Linked DNA regions of Gemmatirosa kalamazoonensis. The main gene of each other region encodes a partner of the protein of the gene in region 2 in a complex. Links are inferred from orthologs where the notes say so. Each region holds a gene or a part of one and is shown on either strand. Other genes may lie near its edges. The genes, in order: dnaN and J421_RS20195.

Region 1 (3,152 bases), 3.4 Mb from region 2 along the record:
GCACGATCGCCAGCTCGGCCAGCAGCGCCCGCGTGGCCTCGACGCCGGCGGTCTTCGCCGGTCCGAACGCCCAGTCGATGCCTGCGTATCCGACGCGCGCCGCGAGCCGGGCCTGCTCGGGCCACACGACGCCGCGGGCCACTGCCCACGGCGGGAGCGATACGAACATCGCGGCAGCGGGCGCGCGCGGCAGCGCGAGCGCCGCGGCGCCTAACGCCGAGCGTGTCAGGAACTCCCGTCGACCGATTCGACCGCTCGCGTCGGAGGCGGACATGTGTGCGACCCTCAGAACAGCCGCTGGCTAGGCGGCGTGATGCCGGCCAATCGCAGGTGGACGGCCACCTGCCCCGGTGATGCGCGTGATGCTCCAGCGCCTTGGCGAGCAGCAGCGACCGCGGCATCCGCACCCGGAAGAAGGCTACCTCGTCGTCGAGCGCTGCCGGGCGTCGGCGGCGCGCCGCGGTCCACCCAGTTGCTGGCTGCTCTCGAGTGAAGCATCGCACCTCGGCAGGTGAGTGCCTAACGACTCCTCAGCCGGCGTCGCGCAGACGAGCGACGTGCCCTTCGAGCGCCGCGACACCGACGGCGGGCTCCGTGGCCGTCGTGTCCAGCACCGGCACGTCCAGCGCGTCGGCCTGGCCGCGCAGGTACGCTGCCCACGCGTCCATCTGCGCCGTGGCGAGCTCCGGCTGCCCGCGCGATCCCCGCAGGCGCGCGTTACGCTCGGCGTACGCGCAGTCGACGAGCACCACCGCCCCGCGTACGATCCCGTGCCGCGCGAGCGTGTCCCGCGCCGCCCGCGGGCGCACCGACCCGTCGAGCACCGCCACCGCGACGCGGTCGTCGTTGCGCGCGAGGCGCTCGATCCACGTGTCGAGCGCCCACGCCTGGAATCCCTCGCCGCCGCCGAAGCGTGCAGCGATCTCCGCCTCGGACGGGATGCCCATCGTGTCGAGCTCGTAGCAGCCCACCCCCCGCAGCCCGAGCGCGGCGAGGCCGCGGACCAGCGTCGACTTGCCCGCACCCGACGCGCCGGTGACGACCAGAATCGCGGGCGGCTCCGGTGCGGAGGTGGCGCTCACCGCGCGCCTAACGCGCGGGCACCGTCAGTCCATCAGGCGCAGCGGCATCACGAGGCACAGATACTTCGCCGGATTGTCCCACCCCTCCGGCTCCACCGTGGCCGCGCGCTCCGGCGCCTTGAACGTCAGCTTCACTTCCTCCGACGGCATGTAGCGCAGGATCTCGAGCAGGTACGCCGCGTTGAACCCGATGTCGAGCGGATCGCCATCGTAGCGGATCGGCAGCTCGTCCTGCGCCTCGCCGAGGTCCGGCGTCTGCACCGAGAACTTCAGCATCCCCGCGTTGAACGACAGCCGGATGCGGTGCGTCTGGTCCGAGGCGATCACCGACATGCGCTTCAGCGCCGACGTCAGCGATCCCTTGTCCGCGACGGCGACCTTGTCGTTGTCCTTCGGGATCACCTGCTCGTACGGGGGATACGGCCCCTCGATCAGGCGCGTGAACACGCTCGTCAGCGGCGAGCGGAAGCCGAGGTGGTTGTCGCCGCGCGCGATCTCGAGGTCCTCGTCGGCGGGGAAGAGCCGGCGGATCTGCTCCAGCGCCTTCGGCGGCACGATGAGATCGCCGCTCGGCGCGCCGGCCGACGCGATCGGCACCTCCATCTTCGCCAGCCGGTGCCCGTTCGTCGCCACCATGCGCATGCGATCCGGGCGCAGCTCCCAGAGCACGCCGTTCAGGATCGGGCGGCTCTCCTCCGTGCTCACCGCGAACGCCGTGTGCGTGATGAGCTGCTGCAGCTCGCCGCTCTTCACCCGCCAGCTCTGATCGAACTTCACGCCGGGGAACGCCGGAAACTCGTCCTTCGGCAGGCCTAACAGCTTGAACCGCGACCGGCCGCACTCGAGCGTCACCCGCTGCTCGCCGGCGGCCGCCACCTTCACCGGCGACGGCGGCAGCTCGCGCGCGATCTCGCTCAGCTTCTTCGCCGGGATCGTGATCGCGCCCGCCGTCTCCACGTCGGCCGCCACCTCCGTGCTCACGGCGATGTCGAGGTCCGTCCCGGACAGGCGGATCCCCCGCTCGGTGGTCTCGAGGAGGATGTTGGAGAGCACCGGGAGCGTCGTCTTGGCCGGGATGCTCGCCGCGACGGCGCCGAGGCCTTCCTGCAACTTCTCCCGTGAGATCGTGAAGCGCATCGAGACTGGGACAGGACGGGTTTCTGGGGAGGACCGGGGTCGTCCGGGGCGAATACTAAGCGCCGCCGGGGCGGTTTGGACAGGATGAGCCGGACGGCCAGGATGGACCCCAACAACAGAGTGCGCTTCGTCGTCTTTCCATCCTGTCCGTCCCGTTCATCCTGTCGACAACGTCGTTCTGCTGTAATGCTGTTCTTGATATAGAAAGACCAGCAACAGCAGTAGAGTCTGTGGACTCGTCGACAGATCCCGGAACTCCCGTCGGCGTACCGACTTCCGCCGTGGGAACCGGTGTGGACTCCGGCGTGGAGAACCGCCGCCGCGGGGAGAAACCCGGGCGCCGACGCCCCCACCGATCGGCCGCGCGTGGAGATCCGCGGAGTGCTGTGGAGAACGACCGTCAGGTGCGCAGCGTTTCCAACATCCCGCGGACCTTCTCCACACGCGCCCGGAACCGCTCGTCCTCGCCGATCATCTCCGCCGCGCGCTCCAGCGAGTGGATCACCGTCGAGTGGTCGCGCCCGCCGAACGCGTTGCCGATCTCCACGAGCTGGAGGCCGAGCAGCTCGCGGCACAGCAGCATCGCCACCTGCCGCGGCGTCGTCAGCGTCTTCGTGCGCGTCTTCGACTGCAGCCCCTCCGGCGTCACGCCCCACTCCGCGGCCACCATCTGCTGGATCGTCATCACCGACAGCGCGGCGTGCTGCGCGAACTTCGTCGTCGGCGACGCCGTGTACACCCGACTCCCGAGTCCCCCCCGAGTCCCGAGTCCCGAGTCCCGAGTCCCGATCCCGATCGCGTCCTCCGAGCGGATCTTGTCGCGCAGCGCCTCGCGCGCGAGCTCGATCGTGATGTCCTTGTGCTTCAGGCTCGCGAACGCCAGCAGCTTGATGATCGACCCCTCCAGCTCGCGCACGCTCGACGTCACGTGCT
Region 2 (3,162 bases):
GAGGGCAGGAGGGCAGGAGCTTTCCCTTCGCCTCTCCTGCCCTCCTGCCCTCCTGCCCTCCTGCCCTCGCCCATGCCCGCCCGCCTCGCCCCGACAACCAGCTCGTACTGGCGGCTCAGCCGCGCGCCGCGCTACAGCCTGCTCTTCGCGCTGCCGCTGCTCGCGGCGTACGAGGGGCTGGCGGCGCTGCTGTCGCACGGGGATGCGGCGCAGGTACGCAACGGCGCGGAGGTGATGCTCGCCGCGCTGTTCTCGCTCGTCGCGGGTCCGCGGGGCGGAATGGTCGTCGTCGCGCTCGTCGTGCTCGGCTGCGTGGGGCTCGCCGGGTGGGACATGCGACGCTCGGGCGCGCGGCTGCAGCGCAACGTGTTCGCGCTCATGCTCGCCGAGTCGGCGGTGCTCGCGGTGGTGTGCGGGCTCGTGATCGGCGTGGCGACGGCGCGGCTGCTGCACGCGGTCCAGCCGCATCTCGCCATCACGCATCTCGCGATCGCGCCCGCGCCGGACAGTGCGATGGCCTCGCTGGGGTGGCCGACGAAGCTCATGCTCGCCCTCGGCGCGGGGCTGTTCGAGGAGCTGCTGTTCCGCGTGCTGCTCGTCGGCGCGCTCGCGTTCGGGCTACGCCGAGTGCTCGGCGCCGGGCCGACGCTCGCGGGCGCGGTGGCGTCGGGCGTCGGGGCGCTGGTGTTCGCGGCGGCGCACTACATCGGCGCATACGGCGACGCGTTCACGCTCGCGTCGTTCACGTTCCGCGCGCTCGCCGGGCTGTTCTTCAGCGTGCTGTACGTCCTCCGCGGGTTCGGCATCACCGCGTGGTCGCACGCGCTCTACGACGTGATGGTGCTCACCGTCGGGTGACGCGTCACCGGTGCTCGGGGGCCGGCGTGCTCTGCGCGGCCTCGTGCGCGTTGCCCGGCTGCTCGTATACCTCTCGCATCATGAGGTCGCGCGGGTGGCGGTACGTCCGCGTGTGGATGTAGAACGCCGTCAGGAACAGGGCCGCGACGCCGGCGAGCGTGAGGAGCGCGGCACCCCAGCCACCCTTCTTGTACGGGATGTGGCGGTTGGGCGGCAGGATCGGCGAGTGCGCCATCGAAGTCGGGAATGCGGGTGAGGCGGAATACTACCAGGGCCGACGGGCGAGGGCCAAGGGGCGCACGTGCCGCGCCAGTGGCGAACGCTCCGGTCGCACCGCGGGCGGCTCAGCTCTCGTCCAGCCGGCCGGCGCGCTTGATCACGTCGCGCCCGAACTTCGCGCGGATCGCGTCGACCGTCTGCGACACGCGCCGGTCCTTCTCGGTCTCCACGACGTCGTCGGGTGCGACGACGGTCTCGTCGAACAATCCGAGCTGCTGCGGCGCCGACGCGTGCTCGAGCTGCGACAGCGTGACGCCGAGCAGCCGCGCGCCGACGCGCCGCGCGCGGCGCAGCCGGTGGAGCAGGGGACGCGCGACCTCCCAGATCGCGCGGTCGCTCTCGATCGCGCGCGGCAGCGTGAGGCTCGCCTGGCGGCGCGTGAAGTCGCCGTCCTTGATCTTCACGGTGACGGTGCGCGCGCGGAACTGCTCGCCGCGCAGGTCGGCGCCCACGCGCTCGCACAGCGCGAGCAGCTCGCGCTCCAGCTCCGCGTCGTCGTGCAGGTCGCGCGGGAATGTCTCCTCGCGGCCGGTCGACTTCACCTCGTCGCGTTCCTCGACCGGCGAGTCGTCCTTCCCGCGCACGCGGTCGTGCAGCCAGCGCGCCGTGTCGGCGCCGAGGATCGTCGTCAGCGCCTGCAGATCGAGCGGCAGCACGTCGCGCACCGTGCGCAGCCCGATGTGCGCCAGCTTCTCGGCGAACTTCGGTCCGATGCCGGGAAGGTCGCCCAGCGCGAGCCGCTCCATGAACGCGGCCTCCTCGCCGGGCACGACGACGATGACGCCGTCGCCGCCCTTGTGCGGCTTCGCGTAGTCGACGGCGACCTTCGCGACGAGCTTGTTCGGCGCGACGGCGATGGAGAGCGTCATCCCCGTCTCGTCGCGCACGGCCTCGCGCAGCCGCCGCGCGAACGCCTCCGCGTCCTCGTAGCCGGGCAGCTTCTCGGTGCCGGTGAGATCGACGTAGCCCTCGTCGACGCCGGTCGGCACGACGACGGGTGCACGCGAGCGGATCACCGCGACCACCGCGCGGCTCTTCTCGCCGACCGTGCCGCGCGGCACGGGGACGAACAGGGCCTGCGGGCACAGTCGCTTCGCGGTGCTCGTCGCCATGCCGGCGCGGATGCCGTACTTGCGCGCGGCGTAGCTCGCCGACGTCACGACACCGCGCGACTCCGCGCTGCCGCCGACGACGAGCAGCTCGGCCTTCCCCGCGGTGTCGGGCCACTCGACGGCCGCGCACTGGGTGAAGAACGCGTCGATGTCGTAGTGGAGGATGCGACGGGTCATGATCGTCTCACGCGGAAACGCGGAGCACGCGGAGAACGACAAGCATACCGACCAGTCTAGCAGTTCTCCGTGTGCTCCGCGTCTCCGCGTGAGACACCACGGCCTACCAGTCCGGAATCATCTCGGGCACGTCGCGCCCGCGTGCGGCAACCGGCCAGCGCGTCTCCACGACGCCGTTGCGCACGCCGTAGATCAGATCGTTCAGGTGCACCACGATGCACACGTGGTTAGGCACCACGCGCACGGTGTCGCCGACCTTCGGCTGCCAGTCGGTGCGCGAGAGGTCGAGGATGCCGTGCTCCTCGCTCATGCGCGTCACGACGACCTCGGGGCGGTCGAGCAGCGCGCCGAAGCCGGGCGCGGCACCGCCGCCGGCGCGCGTCTGGTCCATCGGCTCGCGGCCGAGCGCCTTGGCGCCGGCGTCGATCACGGCCTGACCGGGAACCGCCGTGCTGACGACGGTCGCGACGACGGTCAGCGCGCAGTCGTCCCACTCGCACGCGCCGACGGCCGCGGTCACGCGATCGTTGTAGACGTACGTGCCGGGGCGCACCTCGGTGAGGCCGGGCACCTCGTGCATGCGCCATGCGGCCGGCGTCGAGCCGCCGCTCACGATGCGCGGCGTGAGCCCGTCGCGCTCGAGGGCGCCGAGCGTCGCGTCGAGCTGCGCGGATACGTCGGCCAAGGCGGGGCCCTGCTCGCCGATGCTCTGTCGCACGTGGCCGGGGTAGAACGT

What was found.
Region 1: the proteins of J421_RS20195 (region 2) and dnaN are in contact, whole or in part, in a solved structure (PDB 1OK7), measured with the Escherichia coli proteins. The link is inferred for Gemmatirosa kalamazoonensis from one-to-one orthologs.

Annotation. Positions count from the first base shown.
Region 1 is NZ_CP007128.1:1,210,254-1,213,405, reverse strand. What follows is about bases 164-3,001. They hold dnaN (DNA polymerase III subunit beta), read right to left. Parts: upstream 2,220-3,001; coding sequence 1,107-2,219; downstream 164-1,106. Other genes in these bases: dnaA (chromosomal replication initiator protein DnaA), read right to left, coding at 2,620-3,001; J421_RS05360 (P-loop NTPase family protein), read right to left, coding at 531-1,082; J421_RS05365 (sugar phosphate isomerase/epimerase family protein), read right to left, coding at 164-274. Outside these bases: more of J421_RS05365, read right to left, coding at 1-163; more of dnaA, read right to left, coding at 3,002-3,152. UniProt on the Escherichia coli protein: Confers DNA tethering and processivity to DNA polymerases and other proteins. Acts as a clamp, forming a ring around DNA (a reaction catalyzed by the clamp-loading complex) which diffuses in an ATP-independent manner freely and bidirectionally along dsDNA.
Region 2 is NZ_CP007128.1:4,627,019-4,630,180, reverse strand. Bases 315-3,162 are described here. They hold J421_RS20195 (DNA polymerase Y family protein), read right to left. Parts: upstream 2,427-3,162; coding sequence 1,203-2,426; downstream 315-1,202. Other genes in these bases: J421_RS20190 (alanine racemase), read right to left, coding at 2,530-3,162; J421_RS20200 (hypothetical protein), read right to left, coding at 863-1,093; J421_RS20205 (CPBP family intramembrane glutamic endopeptidase), read left to right, coding at 315-858. Outside these bases: more of J421_RS20205, read left to right, coding at 73-314. UniProt on the Escherichia coli protein: Poorly processive, error-prone DNA polymerase involved in translesion repair and untargeted mutagenesis. Copies undamaged DNA at stalled replication forks, which arise in vivo from mismatched or misaligned primer ends.